DNA from 3 places in the Ruminococcus sp. 1001713B170207_170306_F1 genome. Region 1 is predicted to be linked to each of the others. Evidence: riboswitches for the same ligand, from Rfam matches in the RefSeq annotation. Region 1 holds a riboswitch; each other region holds the start of a gene.
What was found. A riboswitch is a leader RNA that binds a small molecule or an ion and turns the genes downstream of it on or off. The one in region 1 is predicted to bind cyclic di-GMP.
Positions count from the first base shown of each region.

Region 2: another riboswitch for cyclic di-GMP. It lies ahead of I4V84_RS16145 (transporter substrate-binding domain-containing protein); the one in region 1 lies ahead of I4V84_RS18045 (ATP-binding protein).
Region 3: another riboswitch for cyclic di-GMP. It lies ahead of I4V84_RS00320 (transporter substrate-binding domain-containing protein); the one in region 1 lies ahead of I4V84_RS18045 (ATP-binding protein).

Region 1 is NZ_JADPEX010000038.1:4,682-12,019, reverse strand. It holds gene I4V84_RS18060 (lantibiotic protection ABC transporter ATP-binding protein) at 1-455, opposite strand, end outside; gene I4V84_RS20040 (helix-turn-helix domain-containing protein) at 560-1,012, opposite strand; gene I4V84_RS18045 (ATP-binding protein) at 1,237-3,642, opposite strand; cyclic di-GMP riboswitch class I at 3,717-3,792, opposite strand; gene I4V84_RS18040 (hypothetical protein) at 3,995-5,158, opposite strand; gene I4V84_RS18035 (helix-turn-helix domain-containing protein) at 5,569-6,306, opposite strand; gene I4V84_RS18030 (histidine kinase) at 6,303-7,338, opposite strand, start outside.
Region 2 is NZ_JADPEX010000030.1:16,971-24,308, reverse strand. It holds gene I4V84_RS16155 (response regulator) at 539-1,330, opposite strand; gene I4V84_RS16150 (histidine kinase dimerization/phospho-acceptor domain-containing protein) at 1,315-2,733, opposite strand; gene I4V84_RS16145 (transporter substrate-binding domain-containing protein) at 2,814-5,687, opposite strand; cyclic di-GMP riboswitch class I at 5,851-5,926, opposite strand; gene I4V84_RS16140 (helix-turn-helix transcriptional regulator) at 6,060-6,509, opposite strand; gene I4V84_RS16135 (alpha/beta hydrolase) at 6,512-7,338, opposite strand, start outside.
Region 3 is NZ_JADPEX010000001.1:64,049-71,386, forward strand. It holds gene I4V84_RS00310 (ABC transporter substrate-binding protein) at 1-1,375, opposite strand, end outside; gene I4V84_RS00315 (ATP-binding protein) at 1,353-3,557, opposite strand; gene I4V84_RS00320 (transporter substrate-binding domain-containing protein) at 3,541-4,356, opposite strand; cyclic di-GMP riboswitch class I at 4,483-4,558, opposite strand; gene I4V84_RS00325 (DNA mismatch repair protein MutS) at 4,752-6,359, opposite strand; gene I4V84_RS19745 (hypothetical protein) at 6,483-6,929, opposite strand.

The sequences.
Region 1 (7,338 bases):
AATATCAAAAGTTCCGGTTCTCCAAGCAATGCCATTGCAATGCCTAGTCTTTGCTTCATTCCCAAAGAAAACTGTCCTGCTTTCTTCTTTCCGGTGTTTGTAAGTGATACAATCTGCAAGACCTCATCAATTCTGTTTTCATCTGTACCAAGCAATAATTGTCTTACCTTCAAATTCTCTCTGGCGGAAAGATTTTCATAAATAGGCGGATTTTCAATTAACGCTCCTATTTTTGATAAATCTTTCCTATCCAAAAGTTTTCCATCAAAGTAAATCTTTCCTGCAGTTGGTTTCATCATACCAGTCAACATTTTCAATGTGGTAGATTTTCCCGCACCATTCGGTCCAAGCAGTCCATAAATCTGTTCCTTTTCTATATTAAGTGAAACATTATTTACCGCTTTCTGCTTTCTAAAATATTTACACAAATTTTGTGTCTGCAACATCATTTCCATCTTTACTATCCTTCCTTCCATATTTCATTTCTTACTGAAATATAACCTAACAGAAAAAAATAAAGATTTGATGAAGATTGCTAAATAATTCGTCTACTCTATTTTTATTCTCGTATGGAATAAACCATCAATTGAATATCATTATCAGAACTCGACTTTCCACTGAAATCAGCAAAGCTGTTACAAATACGAAGTCCTAATTTACCGAATATCTCCGTGATTTCATCCAAACTATATAACCTTATAGGATTTCCTTCTTTCATTTCAGGCTTATAAAGTGCTTCTCCATACATATAGTCTACCTGCCCATATATCAGCGTTTTTCTATCCTTCTCCCATTCAAAAGCAGATAATGTAAGTCCCTTTTCTCCTGCATCCCATAACTTGCAAACATCAAATTCTTTAGATAAGAGCTTAAGTGTATCAGTATTGGGAACGGTATCACCATTTTCCCAGCGTGATACTGCCTGCCTTGTAACCATAATTTTATCTGCCAGCTCGTCCTGTGACATTCCTCTTTCTGTTCTAAGTTTAAGAATTATCTTTTTTGTTTCCATAGTCGTCACCTCCGTTGTCTTTATCATATCGATAAATCCGCAGTTTGAAAAGCAACCTGTTGTTGCCATAAGCTATCTACATGATTTAGTTAGCTCTCTTTGGTCATGACTCTTTTTCTGTAGGAATTTGTCTTACCAATCACAGAATCCAGCTATGTACAATACTGGTACATCATTGGTTGGAAAAATATCCCCCACAAGATGTTTATATCGGATTCGTTGATCTATAGCATACTTTTAATCTCCCTGATTACACTTTCCCCCGTCAATGGTTTTGCAATATGTTTATTTATTCCTGCCTTTTTGCTGCGCTCCACATCATCCTGAAAAGCATTTGCAGACATGGCTACAATAGGGATAAGTTTTGCATCAGGACGATCCATTGCACGAATCTGTCTTGCTGCTTCCAGGCCATCCATAACCGGCATCATGATATCCATTAATATCAGATCATATTCTCCCGGCTTTGCTCGGGCAAAAATATCCACTGCCTCTTTTCCATTCCATGCACAGCGAACCAGCATGTTCTCATTTTCCAATATAAATTGTGCGATTTCCATATTCAATTCATTATCTTCAACAAGAAGTGCTCTTTTCCCTTTCAGTGAAACATTCTCAACGGATGATTCTGGCATTTTTAATTCTCTGTCTGAGGAAATCTGGAACGGCAATGTAATCACAAATGAAGTTCCTTCATCCACTTTACTGGTAAAACAAATCTGCCCTCCCATCAGCTTTACTAACTGGCTGACAATCGTCATTCCCAGACCAGTTCCCATATTTGCTTTCTGTTCCAGTCTGTTTTCCTGTGTAAAAGGTTCAAACAAATGCTCCTGAAACTCTTCCCTCATCCCAATTCCATTATCTGTACAGGTAAATTCGAATACTGCGGTCCGGTCATCTGAACTGATTTCCTGGCAGCCAACAATAATCTTACCACCCACATGGTTATAATTTACTGCATTACTTCCTATATTCTGCAGGATCTGCTGAAGATGAAGAGGACTTCCGACCAGCTGATTATGTATGATATTGACAGTTCCCACGTTCAATGAAATTCCCTTTTCATGTCCCTGCATCTCAACAATACCGGTCGATTCTCCCAGTACCTTGCGTAAATCGAAAGTTTTTTCTTCCAGCTGCAATGTTCCGGATTCCATTTTATTCATATCCAAAATATCATTCACAAGATTCAGAAGAAATCCAGATGCTGTCAAGATCTTATCTCTGCACTCCTGTTGTTTTTCCAGATCTCCCGGAAAATGGTTTGCAATCTGCGTAATTCCACGGATTCCATTGATTGGAGTTCGGATATCGTGACTCATTCGTCTGAGAAAATCTGTTTTTGAAACATTCGCTTTTTCCGCTTCCTGAGCGATCTTTTTTAACTGTTCCTGATATTCGAACTCCTGCTTTTTTTCTCCCGTAATGTCACGTGCTACATAAAGCACCTCCGTAACAGTTCCGTTTGCATCACGCTGCTTCACAATGAATCGTCCCATATGCCAGTGCCCATCTGCAGCAAGATATTCTCTCGCAACCGTTTCTTCCTGCTGCAGTCTGTCTGCCAGCGTTGTAACATCAAAAAACTCCCGCATGGATTTCTGATCCTCTCTGGAAACAACACTTTTCCGTGCGGTACGAAATGCTTCTGAAGCACATCCGTGACTACCTGTCAACCGATGCATCACCTCGCCCCCGACTACTTCTTCAAAACTGTCTGTTCGTAGATCCATAGAATAAATCGTCCAGTAAATCTTTGAAATTGCGGATATGACCGCATTGCTTTCCTGTGCTTCTTTCAGTGATTTTTTCAGAGTAACATTTTCAGAAATATCAAGGAATGTGGTTAGTATTGTTTTTTTCCCGTCTGATGTATAAAAAATTTCCGTTTTCGCAATCGCCGGTGTCAGATGTCCCTTTCTGTCAGGGATTACACATTCATAAGAAACAGCTCCGTCATGGTACCGCATATCCATCAGTTTCTCAATTACATTCTGATTTAAATAGGACACAGCCCCTATGAGTCTGCCAAGATTTTCCTGTGCTTCCTCAATTGTCTCCACTCCATAGATACGCATAGCCTCTGCATTCATATGGACAATCTCATGCTCTGGCAAGGTATAGGACAGCACTCCAACACTTATCGTATCCAGAAGTTCTTTATAATAAAAGATCTGGTTTTTATTTTCATCCTTTAATTGCTGGTTCTGTTGCAGCAATCGGTTCTCCAGAAGTTTTTCTTTTTCAAAATGGACAATATTTCCTGCTTCCAGATGGTAACCCACAAGCCTGATCATGTTGTCTGGAGATGAGACTCTCCTTCCTGTGCAGCGTATATAAATGACTCCTTTTACAGGATGCATATAACGGTAAACAGCTTCTGATTCATGGCTTTTCAGTTCTTCCATGTAATCCCAGAAGCACTCCCTCTCCTGCGGATAAATATGTTCTGCCACATACTCCATACATTTTTCCGGAGACAGATCTTCTGTAATTCCAAACAGTTCGTCTGTGATTTCATCTGTATACAGTCTTGTCTTTTTTCCTTCTTCAGACTCTACTTTCCAGAATCCGGAGTTTCCAGCCAGAAAATATGCCTGTATATCCTCATCGTTCAACTTTTTCATAAACATGTCCCTCTCGAATAATATCTTTAGATATACAAATTAAAAGCACTGCCAAACAGACAGTGCACCTCATTTCATGCAACTGGCTGCCATTTTACAGGCCCTGTAGCTTTGCGTCCCAGACTTTCATCTGGTTTGCCGATTTCCTTATTATAGCTTTTAAAATTATGCAAAAAACTGATTTTATTATACTCTCTCACTCCACTTTACACAAGGAAAACATCACCGCCTTAATGCCAAAAAAAGCCGGAAGCCACTTTGCTACCCGTGACCTCCGACTCGTTGTGCTTATTCTAATCAGTCCTTACATCCAAATCAGATCCTCAGCCTCATGGATATCCTTCACGCTTTTTTACCAGAGTATATAAGTTCCGGCTTCGTCATCATAATAGTACCAGCCATTTCCTCTTCCGATTGGCTCTCCATTTCCGTCTGACTGCTGATATGGGATATAGGTTCCGGTTTCCGGATCCCAGGAGTACAGATCATAAGGATCTTGTACATTTTCCTCTGCTTCAGAGGTCTGGACTGTTTCATTCCACTCTACGCCGGATTCATCGATCCAGGTGTCAACGCCATCAAAGGTATATACCGTATTGGTCCGGTCCATATATCTTCCATCAGCCAGTTTATAAACCGTTGTGGTATCACCCCTCAGATTTACAAGCATGGCAGTATCTGGTCCTGGGAAGTCGGTTTGATCTGTCTGGGACTGATAATTACCATCAGATGACTGCCCGGCATCCGACTGTCCATCCTGGTTGTCCTGACTGCTCGTCACATCTGTTTCTGTAGGTTCCATCGCTACAACATCCTCACGATTCTCAGGAAGCTGTACCACATCTTTGATAGTTTCAATTGCCTCAACTTTTGAGCTGCCCCATGGATACCCTTTGCCAGTATAACCAGCTGACGAAAGCAGTTCTTCAGCATTCTCCCCAAGGAGTTCCTGGTATGCATCATATACATCTGCTATCTTCTGGGAAAATTCCGCCTGTTCGTCGTTTCCTTTATCCGAAAGCCACCGGACAGTCTCACTTTTGATTTCTTCCTGACTAAGGCTGGTTTCGGTTCCCCAGTCCAGAAGATTGGCTGCCACTTTTACAGTTTTTAAGGAACTGCCTGCTGTTCCAGGCTGGACATCCGTGTTGATTTCATTCAGCATATTGTCCAGTTCTGTAACGGCAGAAGAGGTAGTTGTGGTATTTTGGGAGGTTTCATTCCCAGCTATAGAAGCCTCTGTGCTTTTCGCCTCCTGCTTTGCACTACTGTTCATCGTCATGGTACCTGTTACATCAGATCCGTCGCAGGCACTTGCTGTAATGACCATGGCTGTTAAAATTAATAACAATACTGACTTTTTCATGATCTTGTCTCCTCGTTTTTTATTGTTTTCATAACTCCAAAGTTCTTTTTCTGAAACACTTTGTTCCATATGTTCTTCTTTTGCCCATGCAGGGATGTGGGAATTTCCTGCTTCCGGTTCCCTGACGTGGAAATCAATCCTGTCAAACATTTCTTTCAACTCCTTTATTATCACTTTTGATGTTTCATTTTGTAAATCTGACTGATACATGCTCTAGTTTTTTCCATTTTACTTTTTCACGTCTTATTTTCTTTGCTCCAATCTACTAATTTGTTCATTTTTGAGTAAAACAAAAGACGCAGTAACTGCTTCCTATAAATCAGTACTGCGTCTTAGCGTCTCACTTTTCATTTCCTATTTCCTCAATATCCTGTTTTTTATCAGATTCCCCTATCTGGTTCATCTGATAAAAAACAAAAGAGGTTCCTTACTGGATATTATCTTACACGAAGAGCCGATACTTAAATAGGCTCATTTTCTATCAGTTTGTGTCAATTTTTTAGATAAAAGTTAATTTACATAGACACAGGCTTCTTAAAAATTAATAGCAGACAGAATACTTATTCTTCATAGAAATCCCTGCGGTACTGAGATGGCGTACAGCCTTCTGCCTTCTTAAACGCTTTTGTAAAGACTCTATAATCGCCATACCCGCACTGGACAGAAATTTCGCCTATGGAAAGAGAGGTGGCGATCAGTAACTTTTTAGCTTTTTCCATACGGCTACTAGTCAGGTAGGATAAGAAATTTACTCCAATCTCGTTTTTGAAAAGCTGGCTGATATAGGCTGGGCTGAGATGAAATTCGTCTGCCAGTATATTCAGGCTGATTTCTTCTTCCAGATGCTCCTGCAGATATCGGAGAACCTCACTTATAGTGCGGTTCCGCTGTTCTTCCGGGACTTCAGCCCTTTTCTTTTCATACAAAGCTATTTTCAGTCGATCGATGCAGGAGCCGAATTCCTCATAATTCACCGGCTTTAAAATATAGTCTGTGATCTGCATCCGCAACGCTTCCCTGCAATATGAAAAATCATCATAGCCAGATACAATAATAAATGCCATGTCCGGATAACGGAGCCTGCAGGTCTGGATTACTTTCAGACCGTTCATGATTGGAATGTTGATATCCATGATCACAATGTCTGGCAACAGTTCCTCTATTACGGTCAGTGCTTCCATGCCGTCTGAAGCCTCGCCCACCACTTGGCAGTCGTGCTCTTCCCAGTTAAACAATTTCTTAAAGCCTTCCCGGATCATGATCTCATCATCCACCAGAACCACACGCATTTTCTTCATTTCCCCGCCTCCTTACATGGCAAAAGCAGGTGCGCTGTCACACCGCCTTTTTCATTCTCTGCATACCATAATCCATATTTCTGTCCACACAGCAACTTGATCCTTTTTTGTACATTCAGGATCCCGATACTGTTCCCCTCCAGTTTTGCCGCCTGCTTCGCATAATTTGTAAGCAGACTGTTTACCTGTTCTTTTTTTCCTTCTGCAAACCCACTTCCGGTATCCATAATTGTAACCAGCATATCTTCTCCCGATTTTTGGGCAGAAATTACAACCGCCCCTTTATATCCCTTGTTTTTCAGACCATGGAGCAGGCTGTTCTCCACAAGGGGCTGAAGGATAAAATTGGGCACCTGCACACCGCCAAGGTCTGGATCTATATTGTACTCGCAGTGAAGGGACGGATACCGGTAACACATCAGTTCCATATAGGCATCCAGCAGATCCAGCTCATCATCCAGCTCTACCATCTGGCGGTCAACCTTTACGCTCATCCTGAAAAAATCTGACAGATGCATGAGAAGGTCCGCCACTTTTTTATCTCGGTTCAGTTCTGCCTGGATCCGGATGGTATCCAGGGTATTATAGAGGAAATGGGGATTGACCTGGCTTTTCAGGTACAGCATGGACATCTTCTGTTCTGTAAGCTCTGCGCGGATAATGTCCGGGTTCTCCAAGGTCAGGTAAAAAGTCAGGGTCATCAGCGTGATTCCCATTCCGCTGATCAGCCAGGTGTGGTGCAGCCCCTGGAGCACACAGACCATCAATTCTACGATCAGGGCTGCACCGATTGCAAATTTCTTTTTCGCATTGATCTTTTTCCAGTTTCCAAATAACATCCCGGAGCAAAGGAACAAATAGAATCCCACACTCGCATAACAGACATATGTATAAACGCCGTCTGAATAGTTGCCCCATTTTGTCTGCGTATAATAAATGGGCAGAAGCCATTCCCCCAGCTCAGATAATACAAGGATCACCCAGGCGGCTTTATCCATTTTTCTGGGCTTTCCGGTTTCTTCCTCTACCAAT
Region 2 (7,338 bases), on a different contig from region 1:
TGGTATTCTTTTCATAGGCAGTGGGAAGGTCGATCCTGTTTGATTGTTTCGTTGTGGTGACTTAACAATACTACTTTTAGGACTTGCTTTCCACTGTTTTGTTATAGAAAAAAGAAAATCGCTATGCCATAGCCTTGGTAGGCCATCGCGCAGCGATTTTGTTCAATTTATGTTTGCAGGTTTGGGAGAGATTGTTTCTTTTCCCGCCTTTTCTCTGATTTACATCCCCGAATAAGGGGTGACAACAGAGCAGAACTCAAATGTTAGCTGGACTTTTTCTCACATGCTCTGATTTGATCTCATATATAAAACCAGCAGAGATTTTGCTCTCCACCGGTCTGCTTTTATCCTAATTATGTTCCCCTTGCATTGATTTTGCTAATGATGTCAGACAGGGATAGTCCACAGCTGGAAATTAGTTTTTCATTTAAGTAATTATTTCAGTCCCAAAAAGACATATGAATTTTCACAGCCTGCTTCTTCTAAGGAATTAAAAAACAGACCATATAACAACTTTATATGCTCTGTCTTTTTATTCCTACAAATCTTCGTGCAGTTTTACATCGCTATTATCTGCCATGCATTGTTTTAAGGCAATGATCATTTTTTCCGCATCCAGTGGCTTTGCAAGATGAACATTCATTCCAGCCAGCCGGCTGTTGATAATGTCTTCTGCAAAAGAATTCGCGGACATTGCAATGATCGGAACCCTCCTGGCATCCCTTCTTTTCATTTCCCTGATTGTCCTTGCCGCATCCAGACCATTCATCCTCGGCATCATAATATCCATATAAATTACCCCAAAATAATCCGGTGCAGATTTCTCGAAGATTTCAACTGCTTCCTGCCCGTCTACTGCACATGTAACTTCCATACCGCTGTCTTCCAGTATACATCTGGAAATTTCCATGTTCAACTCATTGTCTTCCACAACCAATGCCCGCATGCCTTCTACCGAATAATCATCAAGGCTTACTGGCTTATCTGATAAATTACTGTTTTTATCCTGTGTGCCAATTTTGAACGGAATTTTTACAATAACTGTTGTCCCGACACCTGCTTTGCTCTTCAGTTCAATACTTCCATCCATTCTGTCCACGAGTTGCTTCGTAATTGCAAGCCCCAGTCCGGTGCCTTCATACCTGGATCTGCTTGTTTCGCTTTCCTGAGAGAACATATCAAAAGCATGTGCAATAAAATCTTCACTCATACCCACACCCTGGTCTTTACAGTAGAAAGTGAAATTTGCTCTGTCATCATCCAGAGTTTCTTCCTTAACCCCGAACGTGAGCACACTACCCGACTGACTGAATTTTATGGCATTGTCCATAATATTCGACAGAATCCTTCCAAGATATATCGGGTTTCCAACCAGAGTGCTGTGACTGTATGTACCATTTTTCCAGTCAATCTCATACCGATGCCTTTCTTGGCAGCCCGCTCATCATAAATCTGATTCAGTTCCTGCAGTACCTCTGTCAGATCAAATAAAAGCTGCTGGTCCTTCAAATCCCCGCTCTGTAGTTTATTCATATCCAACACATCATTTACCAGAGACACCAGATATTTCAGGGATTCCATTACCTTTTCTCTGATCTTCTGCTGCATCTGTGGATCATCTGCGTACTGATTTCCCATATTTACCATACCGATAATACCGTTCAGTGGTGTACGGATATCATGACTCATCGTTGCCAGAAACCTTGTTTTCATTTCGGCTTCCCGCTTTGCTGCTTCCGCAGCAAAGTTAAGATCCTCTTCACGTCTCTTGGAATCGCTGATACTACGGACTGTACATAAAACATGGGTTACATTTCCAGACCCATCCCGTTTTTTTACAGTAAAAAGCATCCTGTGCCAACTGCCATCACACATTCTGTATTCTGTAGAAATACATTCTTCCGTCTTCAATCTTGCTGAAAGTGTAGAGACATCCAGAAATGGACGGATCAGCGAACGGTATTCAGATGCAACCATTGTATCACAAAGCTGATACAGTTTCTCCGATGCACTGCCTCTGTTTCCTGTCAGTTTGTGTATTTCACAGTCATTTGATATCTCTTCAAAAAAATCTTTCTGCACATCAATCCTGTAGATAGAACAGTAACTCTTAGCAATTGCTGAGATTATTTCATTACTCAGCCGTGCTTCATCCAGTGCCTGCTTTAATTGATTCTGGATCGTAGTTTCTTTTTCCATGATATCATCAATATGCCGAAAACCCACCAGTGCGAAAAAATGTTTCTCATCCTCGTATATTTTGGCTGCCTGTGCCTCAAAAAATTCATGCTGGTTCGGATTCGGTTTACTTCTATAATGGTATGTAATGCGCTCCTTCCGGGAAAGCTGTTCCTTTAGATGCCCTGTCGAAATCCAGTCCTTAAATTCCTGTCTTTCTTTCTCATACAGATATTGAACCGCATATTGGTCAGCAGAAGAATTGAAATTATCACCCTGTTTCAGATTCATTTTTTTTACGTTGGTTCCATCGTTTATATGGAGAATTTCAAAGGAACCGGTATTTAATTCAACATAATAGACAGCCGTAAAATCTGCACATATCTTATCCAAAAGCCGTCTTTCCGCCATCTGTTCTTCCAACGTACTTTTCAGTTTTCTGTTCCTCATATGTACCATTACAGTCAGGATAAGAAGCAGAACGATCAGCACAGTTATAAAAACCAAAACAGTCACAGACTGCGGTTGCTTCGGAAATAAATTAATTTCTGTCATAACAAAATCCTCTCTCTATGTTTCCTGTCTGCTTTTCCCATGCATCTGGAAGGCTCCTGATTGCTGCGGTTGCCTCATAATCATTTATGACAGGCATTTTGCTTTCTCAACTCTTCGCTTATGGTCTGCTTAATTTTTTCCGCATCCAGCGGCTTTGCGAGATGTGCGTTCATTCCTGCTTCCATACACTTTTCTGCATCTTCCCTAAATGCATTTGCAGTCATAGCAATGATAGGGATTATTTTTGCATCCTGCCGTTCCAGGTCTCTTATTGTTCTTGCAGCAGTAAGACCATCCATCACCGGCATCATAATATCCATTAAAATAACATCGTATGTTCCCGGTTCGGAAGCTTCAAAATGCTGAACAGCTTCTAACCCATTGTTCACTGTTTCTACTTTAGCCCCATTTTCCGTCAGCATAAATTCTGCTATTTCCACATTCAGCTCATTATCTTCAACCAGCAATACCCGGATATCTGATATATCTGCATCAAAATCTTCTTTTTCTTCTGGCCGTGCATTCGTATCAATTTTAAATGGAAGTATTACAGTAAAACAGCTTCCTTCACCAAGCTTGCTTTCAACTGTTATGGTTCCGCCCATCTTTTCTACAAGTTGTTTCACAATAGGCATTCCCAGACCTGTCCCATTATAATCAGAACGTGGGGAATTATCTGCCTGTACAAATGGAGTAAACAATTCATTTTTTATAAATTCTTCTGACATTCCAATTCCATTATCTTTTATTTTAAATTCACATGTCATGTGATCTTCTAATCTTTCAATCGTTCTCATACTCATGTAAATAAAACCATTCACCTTATTGTACTTCATACTGTTTGTAAACAGATTCATCAATATTTTTTTCAGATGAACTGCATTGCTCCAAACATATATACCACTGTAATCATCATGTTCTCCTATAACATGAAGTCCTTTTTCTTCTGCCTGAAAAGATAGTGACTCCGTGATTTCCTGACATACCTGATCCAGATTGATGGATTCATCACCAAAAACCATTGTATCTGATTCTAACTTTGCCATATCTAAAACATCATTTATCAATGATAGTAGCAGTTTCGATGACTCATGTATTTTATTCATGCAATCCTTTGCCCGCTCAGCATCATTTCCGCTTTTCTCAAGAATCGTAAGCATGCCAATAATACCATTGATCGGTGTTCTGATATCATGAGACATGTTATTTAAAAAGGAAGTCTTAGCCTTATTGGCACTCTGTGCTTCTACAAGTGCATTTTGTAATTCCTGCTGTTTTTCTTCAAGCTCCTGATTCAGCTTCAATGCCTGCTCAGCAGACTTCTTGGATTTTTCTTCCGCACGTTTTGATTTTTTCAAAGAATTAAGAATTATACACAGAACAACGAAAAAAGAAATTCCAGCGATAAGTGAAACTGTCAGTAAATTGTCCTGAATAAAATCCTTCGCTGTAACTTTTCGTAAGGAAGCATTATACGAAACTACTGCACCTGAAAATTGAGTTGTAGGTATAGATGTCAGTGTTTTATTCAGAATGGACAAAAGAACCGGTTCTCCCTGCAGAATAGCAAATGGAACATCAGCTTCTTTTGTCAGGAAAACACTATGAAGCTTATTATTTTTCAAATAGTCTGAAACAGTACCTGAATTGCTTACAATACAATCCGTCTCCCCCTTCTGCATTGCTTTTACTGCTGCATCTGATGTTTCATATTCCACAACCTTCCATTGCGGATAATTGTATGAAAGATATGCTTTCAATGCAAAATCATCTTTTTCAACGGCAACTATATTCTCTTTATTTTCATCAAAAGAATCCTTTGCCGTAATTGCTGCCATATTGAGAGTCAACAGCGTATCCGACAAAGCAAATCCATTTGTTTCTGCAAAGTATGGATTCTGGTTTGCATGAAAAATCAGGTCTATTTTTCCATCCTGCAATGCCTGAAGCAGTTCACTTCTTGTCTCATATCCATTTAATTCAAATTCCAGAGTCTGACCTTGCAGACAATTTTCTGCAAGATCCACATAATCTGTAATAACACCTGTCAGTTTACCTGTTGATGGATCTACACTGCTGATACCTCCATCCTGATTCAGATACCCTATCCGGATTGCACCATGCTGCCCGATCCACTCACTTTCTTCTTTTGAAAGAAACGAGCTGCTCTGTGCAGAAAGATAACGCCTGTAGAGATCATCTGTGTAAAATGGGTTGTCATCCTTGATTCTGCGCATAGCACTATCCAGTGCTTCTTTGATATCCGGACGTTCTGGATTTATAGCGAAATAGATTTCTGTCTCTCCAATACTTGTAAGCGGTGAAATATCCGATTCTTCCCAACGGGATTCTTCTACCGAAACGAAGCAGTCAATTTCATGTTTCGACAGTTTGTCCATAATTTCTGTGGTTGTAGAAACATTGATATGCTTCGTATGCAGACCATATTTTGATTCCCATTCATTAAGCACATCCTCCACTATATTATCTTTAGACACACCAATATTTTTTCCCTCAAAAGAATCCAAATTTCCTGCTGTAAGATCCATATTGGATGCATCCGTATAGATGTAATATTTCTCTTCCCCCATAGGCATATCGGAAAAAAGCATATTTTCAGCACGTTCGTCTGTATAGGAAATGTCACCAAGAATATCAATCTCTCCATTTTCCAACTGTGTAAAGCAGTTTTTCCAATCACTTGTTATGTATTTATATGTCCATCCTGCATAACCTGCAATATCTTGAAGATACTCATAACCATAGCCGCTTCTTTCTCCCTTTTCATTGACGGTATTATAAGTTTCTTCAAAAGATCCTACCCGGATAACATTGTCAGAGTTTTCTTTGGCAAATGTAGGAACGGATAAAACAATAAAACATATAATTGTGCAAAATATAATGTAACAAAATTTGAAATTCATTATATTCTGTACTAATTTGCACTTCTTCATCTTTCTCCCCTCCTCTAGGCTACAGTTGCTTGCTTCCAGATTTTAATTTTACATTCATTAATTGTCAATAACCTCCCCGCTATTTTTCCAAACAGCTTCTGTATTACTTATTCAAGTGCTCTACCATAAAAAAGCACTGCCAAACAGACAGTGCAACCTCATTTCATGCAACTGGCTGCCATTTTACAGGCCCTGTAGCTTTGCGTCCCAGACTTTCATCTGGTTTGCCGATTTCCTTATTATAGCTTTAATACTTATGCAAAAAAACTGATTTCATTATACTTTAATGCTCTAGTATACACAAGAAAACATTACCGTTTTAACGACAAAAATAAAAAAAGAACAGCCGATACATATACTCGAACTATTCTTCTACTTCCGAAGACCACGTAGCATTGACATCACTGTTTCCTGCTCATTTGTACTCAGATTATTCCATATCCTTAAAACTTCTTTCTGTTTTTCTGTCAGATTCTCTGAATTACCTTCCTGAAAAAAATGTGATAATGTCACACCCAAAGCTGTACATATTTTTTCAAGTGTGATCAGCGACGGCAGGTTTTCCTGCGCCATGATTCTTCCCAGTGATGACTGGGAAATTCCAAATACACATAAGCATGATACAATAGAGGCATGCTGAAGGAGGATCTCATATGGCAAAGCAAGCTGTACAATTTCTTCTTTTGTATGATATTTGTTATTCAACTCCATCGTTATTTTTAATGCCCTTTGAGACAGCTCATGCATGATCAGATGGTCTTCACTTCCACCGTCTACAGTATATCCGGGCTTCATATTACTCAAATATTCTTCAAATGTCATGATTAACCAACCCCGTTTTCTTTAAAAAATTTCTGGATTTTATCAAATGGGATTACATCCAGATTATCGTAAAGATCTGTATGAACAGCCCCTGGAATTGTCAGCAGCTCTTTATTGGATGTGTACTTGCTGTCCTTGATCATATTTTCATAAGCATCTTTTCCAAAATAATAACTGTGCGCTTTTTCTCCATGAACGATAAGGACTGCACTTCTGATTTCATTACAGTACTTTAATATTGGCTGATTCATAAATGACATACATCCAATACTGTTCCAGCCCCCATTGGAATTCAGGCTCCTTTTATGATAACATCTGCCTTTATAATACTCACTATAATCTTTTACGAAGAGAGGGGCATCTTCGGGAACCGGAAGTGGAACACAACCACCGCTTCTGGAATACTCGCCTTTACGGTATTCTTGTGTTCTGAGGGCATTCAGTGACTGTTTCTTTGCATAACGTGCTTCTTCACTGTCCTCAGAATCAAAGTACCCATTTGCATTTACCCTTGTCATATCATACATGGTAGATGCTACAGTTGCTTTTATTCTTATATCCAATGCAGTTGCGTTAAGAGCCATTCCACCCCATCCGCAGATTCCAATGATTCCTATTTTATCCGTATCCACATCTTCCCGAACAGAAAGAAAATCAACAGCAGCCATGAAATCTTCTGTATTAATATCCGGAGAAGCCATGAATCTTGGATTGCCTCCACTTTCCCCCGTAAAAGAAGGATCAAATGCAATCGTTAAATATCCTTTTTCAGCCATCGTCTGCGCATATAATCCGGAACACTGTTCTTTGATTGCACCAAATGGTCCGC
Region 3 (7,338 bases), on a different contig from region 1:
TCCCATAAATACCACGCAGAGTGTTTGCCATAACCGAATAAGCCGCATTTCCCCCACTGCTATGAAAACGGTTGGAATAGGATTTCTGTGAATCCAGCACGATATTCTCTGAAGCAGATTCTTCCGCAAGAAGCTGGGAATTAAATGACTGATAGGCCTGCTCTGCATCGTATTCTCCTGAAATCATCTTCGAAACCACATCCTTGGAAACGGAGAAAAAGTCATTTGACGCAATGCGGATATACATGTGGTTTTCCTCGATCACAGGTTTCACATCCTTCAGATATTCCGTAAGCTTAAGATCCACATCCTGGCTGTAGCTTAACAGATCCTGTCCATCACTAATGATCCGGTTCTGTGCATCCTCTGAAAGCATTGTATTCAGTACCTTCATTGCTTTCTTCCGGCGCGTCTCGTCCTGTGTCAGGTCACGGTTTAATGCCACCTGAAAATATGGGGTCGTCATCAGCCACTTTTCGCCATTCTCCTGAAAGAATGGCAAAAATGTTGTGTTAATGCCCTGATCCTGTAACATTTTTACACCAGCTGAGCTGCTGAAGTACATGGCAAGCTTACCACTTTGGTACATCTCAATTATATCATCATAATTCATATCCAGATCGTCCTGGTTCAGCCCGGTATCCTGGATAAACTGTTCCATGCGTTCAAAAGCCTCCGGCCAGACGGTATCATCCAGACCTTCTCTCTTTGTATTATCCGGGTCACTGTAGGTGGTGCGCCACTTGCGTCCGTCTACAGAAGACAATTCTGATGCAGACAGACCCTGCAGTGTTTCCATACAGGTATAATCGTAATAATAGTCTGCAGTAAAGCCACGGATTCCCACCTCGTCAAATGCCTGGCAGGCAGAGACAAAGCTTTCATAATCGGTTGGCAGCGGAATTTCATACTTTTCAAAAAGGTCCTTGTTCACTACAAAACCGTGGGCATCTGCACACACGGGAAGCCAGTTTACGCTGCCATCCTCGTTCATAAAACTGCTGAGGTAGGTATCATAGACAGCACCTGCCTCATTGGTTGTGGAAAGATCCATCAGACTGTCATTCAGCGGACTTGCGTCATGCAGGGAAAACCGGCAGCAGGTAATAATATCCGGCAATCCACCGTTTTCATCAAGAAATTTATAAAAATCCAGATCATTATTGCCGACTACAAATTCAACATTGATATCCGGAAGCTGTTCCTGGATGTATGGTGCATATTTATCATACAGGCTGGTGCTCCATAAATACACTGTGATGGTTTCTGCATCTTCTTTTTCTGCAATTTTTCTGCCGCAGCCTGACAAAAGTGATGTGCCTGTCGCCATCACCAGAAGTACAGCAAGTAACTTACTCCGTTTTTTCTTTTTCATTATGACTCCCCCTGAAACTGTGTTTCATTAGTTTATAAATTATATTTATTAATAATTTTCCATCAACAGGCTTTGCTATATGTTCATCCATTCCTGCTTCTTTAGCTCTCAGTCTGTCCTCCGTGAATGCATTTGCTGTCATTGCAATGATCGGAATCATCTTTGCATCCTCTCTGTCCAGAGAACGGATTTTCTTTGTAGCTTCATAACCATTCATAACTGGCATCATAATGTCCATAAGAATGACATCAAATTCACCAGGTTTACTTTTTCTGAATAGCTCAACAGCTTCCTGTCCATTCCATGCTTTCGTCACCTCAGCACCTTCATTCTGGAGCATAAATTCTGCAATTTCCATGTTCAGCTCATTATCTTCTGCCAGAAGAATATGCAGCCCCTTTATAGATTTTTCTGATACATCCTTCTGTTTTTCACGTTTATCCGCATTCATATCTATTTTGAACGGAACCCGGATCACAAATGTAGTTCCTGTTCCTTCTTCACTTTCAAAGGTAATGGCTCCGCCCATTTTCTCGACCAGATTCTTTGCAATCGGCATCCCAAGTCCTGTTCCGGCAAATTTTGTGCGGCTTCCTGTGTGTTCCTGTGCAAATGGTTCAAAAATATGTTTTTGGAACTCCTCAGTCATTCCGATTCCGGTATCCCGGCAGACAAATTCCATTGTGGTCATTCCTGGCTGTCCGGCTGGGATTTCCATGCAGCTGATATAGATATGTCCGTTTTCTCTGTTATATTTCACCGCATTGGACAGGATATTCATCATCACCCGTTTCACATACCCCGGACTTCCAATAAAATCCCGGTGTGTGATTTCTTTTTTCTCCCACACGATCCTGATATTCTGTTCTGCAGCCATCTGCTCGATTACAGAAAGTACTTCCCTTGAAATACTGCTCAGATTAAATGGAATCTCTTCCAGAACGATTTCGCCTGACTCCAGCTTACTCATATCCAGAATTTCATTTACCAGTTCCAGCAGCAGGTTAGATGCTTCTTTCACCTTTGTTCTGTATTCCGTCTGCTTTTCCATATCATCTGCATAATAGTCTGCCATATGTACCATGCCGCAGATTCCATTGATCGGAGTCCGGATATCATGGCTCATTCGCTGTAGAAACTCTGTTTTTGCCTCATTGGCTGCTTCTGCCTTTTTTGCTGCTATCAGAAGTTCTTCTTTATATTTTTCATCTTTTTCCTGTTCCTGTTTTCGGTGTGCCAGATTGGTTCTGTATGTCCAGAACCAGAATATACTGAACATCAGAAAATAAAGAAAAATAACACTTATCACACTTAATGGAAGATTATGGAACACTTCTGTATCCGGAAGATATGCATAAATATAGTAATCCCTCTGCTTCAGCATGATTCCGTAGCATCCTGTTCCTTCATTCTTCAAATGATAAATGTGCTGACTGTCTGTATGCCTCTTCATTGCCTGAACAACTTCGTTGTCAGCCGTATTCTGCCCCAACAGGCTCTGATCATTGCTGGCAACAACAATCCCCTCGTCTGCAACAATAATCGTTCCATCTTTCTGGATACTATAACCATTTAAAAGCCCTTGTATCGTCAGTGTATAGTTTCTGGCAAATTCAGGAGGTGTGTAATAGTAGATTGCCACAATACCCGGTGCATCTTTTCTGGCACAAGCTGCAATATCAATATAGGATCCGTCTTCCCTGGCAAACCGTTCTGAATAAGATCTTTCTTCATATCCGGTAAAATCCATGATAATGTCTTTTTGCAGATACTCCGTAATCTCATCGGTCAGAGACTCATCCGTACTGTATTCGCAGTCCGTCTTTCCCTCTGTATCCAGTACAATGATACCATCCACCCAGAGAGTCTGCAGGTTTTCTTTCAGGAACTCCCGGCTTAGCTGCCCGCCGTTTTCTGTCTCCATTTTAATATTTGTACTCATCTGTCTGGCACTTTCAATGGCACGGAGGAGGCTTTTGGATTCCGAAGATTCATTATAATGGGTGTAGGTGGAACACTGCACTTTGACATAATTTACAATCTCTACCATTCTTTTCTCGGCTTCCGTTTTTTCTGCATGGAAAAAATAAAACAGTGAACCTACAGCCACACAGATTCCAAACAGACCTCCAATCAGCTGGATCCGTTTTTCTTTTGTCTTCCTCTTAATATCCAAGATCATCCACCTCCAGATATTTCTGGGGATCATCCAGATATTTTCCAATAATTTTCAGGGATGTGCCATCCTGACGCATTTCTTCCAGCGTCTGGCTCATCTGCTCACAGATTCCTCTGTCATCATCTTTTGCAAAAGCGACACCTATTCCAGTGATCATCAGAGGCTCTTCCAGGATACGAAAGCTTGCGTCATAATCCTTCATATACTGGACAACAGATTCCTCATGTGCGGCGACTGCATCTACATATCCTTTTCCCAGAAATGTATAAATCAACTCCCGGTGTCCGAGACTGATCAGATTTGCCAGTTTTGGGATTCTATCATCTGTCCGGTCCAGAAAAATGCCTTCCGGTTTGGTTGTGGACTGGACAGCCAGGTTCTTTCCCTCCAGGTCACTCAGTTTATAAATATCACTATTCTCATTTACAGCGACCACCTGACGGCTTGCTATATATGGTCCCGCCCAGCGGTAACCATCAAGACGCCCTTCCATGGAAAAACAACCCATGATACAGTCAATCTCTCCGCTCTCCACCAGTTCTTTTTTCTTCTCCCAGTTGATCTGGGCAACCTCCACCTGATATCCCATTCTTTTGAAAGCTTCTGTAGCCAGTTCTACATCTATGCCCGTCGGTACGCCATCCTCGTTCAGATAATTGTATGGCGGATAGCTGTCACTGCCGAGGGTAATAACGGGCTTTTCTGTTTCTTCTTTCGTGTTATCTGTGTTTTTACACCCTGCCAGGGTGACTGCTAAAATTCCCGCAAGCAGAATGCCTGCAATCACTTTTTTTCCTTTCATTTTCTGTCTATCCTAACTATCCTTCTCGTATTTTTCATATCTGATTCCCTGCCATAAAATTATTATTGTTACGTCTATGAAATAACACCGTAAAAAAACACTGTCTCACAGACAGTGCACCTCAGTTCATGCAACTGGCTGCCATTTTACAGGCCCTGTAGCTTTGCGTCACAGACTTTCGTCTGTTTTGCCGATTTTCTTATTATAGCTTTTAAAATTATGCAAAAACCTATTTTATTATACTCCATTGCTCTACTTTACACAAGAAAAACCTCACCGCTTTAACACTTAAAAATTTAAAAAAAGAACAGCCGATACATATACTCGAACTGTTCTCCTTCTTCCGAAGTCCACGCAGCATTGACATTACTGTTTCCAGACATGATCTGCTGCATTTATAAGGCATCCCAGATTCCTTTATTTTCAAAATTAAATGCCGCATTTCGTGCATCCTCTACAATTTCCTTGTCATAACCTAACATATCCAAAAGCTGAATCGCATTTCGGGATGTGGCTCTTCCCTTTTTCAGGATATAGGAAAATACCACCTCTTTTTCCTGTACGTCTTCCTCAAAATGATAGTTTTCATACTGGGAATCCAAAATGTACGACAGTTCTATGTCATGAGTAGCTGCAAAAGGCAGCACCCATTTTTGCCGAAGTGCATTTAAAATTCTGGATGAAGCAGCAATCCTCTCAACCGTATTTGTACCTCGAAGCACTTCATCAATAATACATAAAAGTGGCTCCCTTTTCTTACTTTCTTCCAATATTCGTTTCAGCGACTTGATTTCTACAATAAAATAGCTCTCTCCACTCTCTATATCATCCCGCAATGCCATAGATGTCATAACTTTCAAAAACGGTGCCTGGTAGGATGAACAAGTACAGGTAACAAGCGTCTGGGCAAGAATACTGTTCATTGCAACATTTTTTAGGAATGTAGATTTTCCGGATGCGTTAGAACCGGTTACCAAAGTTCCTCCGGCTACTTGAAAGCTATTGGCAACTGCCTCCTGAAGCAGTGGGTGATACAGATCTTCTACAGCCATTTCAATCTGCGTGACACCACTTTCCCAGCTTTTAAACTCAGGTTTGCACCAAAGCGTAAGAAGTTCCCGAAAAGATGCAATGGAAATACACGCATCCAGTTCTCCAATATTATCAATAAGCTTCAAAATAGAGTCCGTTTTGTCCTGAATTTTTTTCAAAAGACCGTTATAAACCAGAATGTCTATATGAGTCAGCATTCTGATATAGTCCATAAGAATCTGTGCCGGATCTCCTCCATCTGTATTTTTACTGGTCAAAAAAATTGCTTTCCGGTTAAGACCCTTAAACACCGCTCTGGCTTCTGCAATAGCAGACATCTGCTTTCTTGTTTCTGACCATTGCACATTCTTTATTTTTTCTGCAACAGATAACATTCGAAGCAAGTGTGCATAACAATCCAGGTAAGCTTCAATTAATTTTCGGTCATTGCCTGCATAATAAATTGTAATATTTGTTATCATTAAGACTATGAAGCAAAAAAAGCCAACTACTGGCTTCACAGGTAAAAGCACTGCAACATTCAACACCAGCAGTATCAACATAAACCAATGGATTCCTGTTTTTACCTCAGAAGAACTTTTAAGAGCCAATACCGTATCCGACAAAGAACCTAATCTCGTTTTTCCAATCTGCGACAGGAGCAGCTGCATATGCTCCCGTTCTTTTTCATGTTGGGAAAAAAAATCTATCAACTCATCTCTTTTGTCTATTTCAGCCTGAGAAAATACAGGTCTTCGCATCATATCATAAAGCACATCTTCCCCAGGAGAAGAAATCGTCTGATTTACCATCTTATAAAGGCGATCCATATCCAGATCATTCCAGGTAATATCATCTATTGCGAAACCTTCTTTTTCTCTTCGTCTAAAATAATGGGAAATCTGCTCAATGTCACCAGGCTCATATTGTCTGGTATACGGCTTCCCCCAGTTTCTTCGAATTTTAGTCAAGATACGCTTTTTATTTTTATAATTTTCATATATAATCCATAAAACAAATAGCAAAAGGCATACTGCTATTGTCAAGATTACTGATACATATGGATTCATTCCGCTTTCACCTCTTTTATGTAATCAATTCAATAGAATTGTATTTTTTAGTTCTCTTGCCGCAGCTCCCATAGGATGCTGGCTGTCATACACCAGGCAGATCTGGCGCTCCGGAATTTCATCTTTTAATGGAATCTGTACGATCTCTTTTTTCAAAAGGGAAGGTGCGGCCATTGGCTGGGGCAAAAAGGCAAACTTATCTTTTTTCTCTGTATAACAAATTTTTATCCATTCATCATCTGCATCTATAATCTTGCAGGATAATTCAGTTTTTTCCGCAAAACTAAAAATGAACTCTGATCTGATAATACATTGTTTTCCTACAAGATCATTAATCAGCTTTGACATATATGCCACTCCTCTCTGCTTTTTCTCCAATCGTTTTACTTTCGTTTCCAAACGCTTTACTTTTCCCGGATACGCTGAATAACAAAGTAGCAGCAACAATGCTACAATCCCAAACCATTCCATCTCTTTCTCCTTACAGCATTTTCATATTCTACAAGTCGTAAAACTTTATAATTGCTCTTCAGCTTCCATCCACATCAATACTTTTTACAATGCGGACAATGCCATGCACGTTGTTCTGCTGGATATGGCAAAATAATAACAATCTTTCTGAAAAAAATCCTTTTATACCTGTTTTCTTTATTCCGTATCAGCCGTAAATTCATATGAGTGTAATCCACCTTGTGCAGGTCCTTCTACCTTGAAATCATATCACACTCTCCGTCATATTTCCATTTCAATTTACTTTCAAATCACTCCTGTCATATTTCCTGTCGGCTTGCTTCTGTAACCAGCATCCGGTTGATTTTCTCCTGCATTGCTGCAATCATCTCTGACATTTCCATGATTCAATATCCCCCAAAAGCAGGTT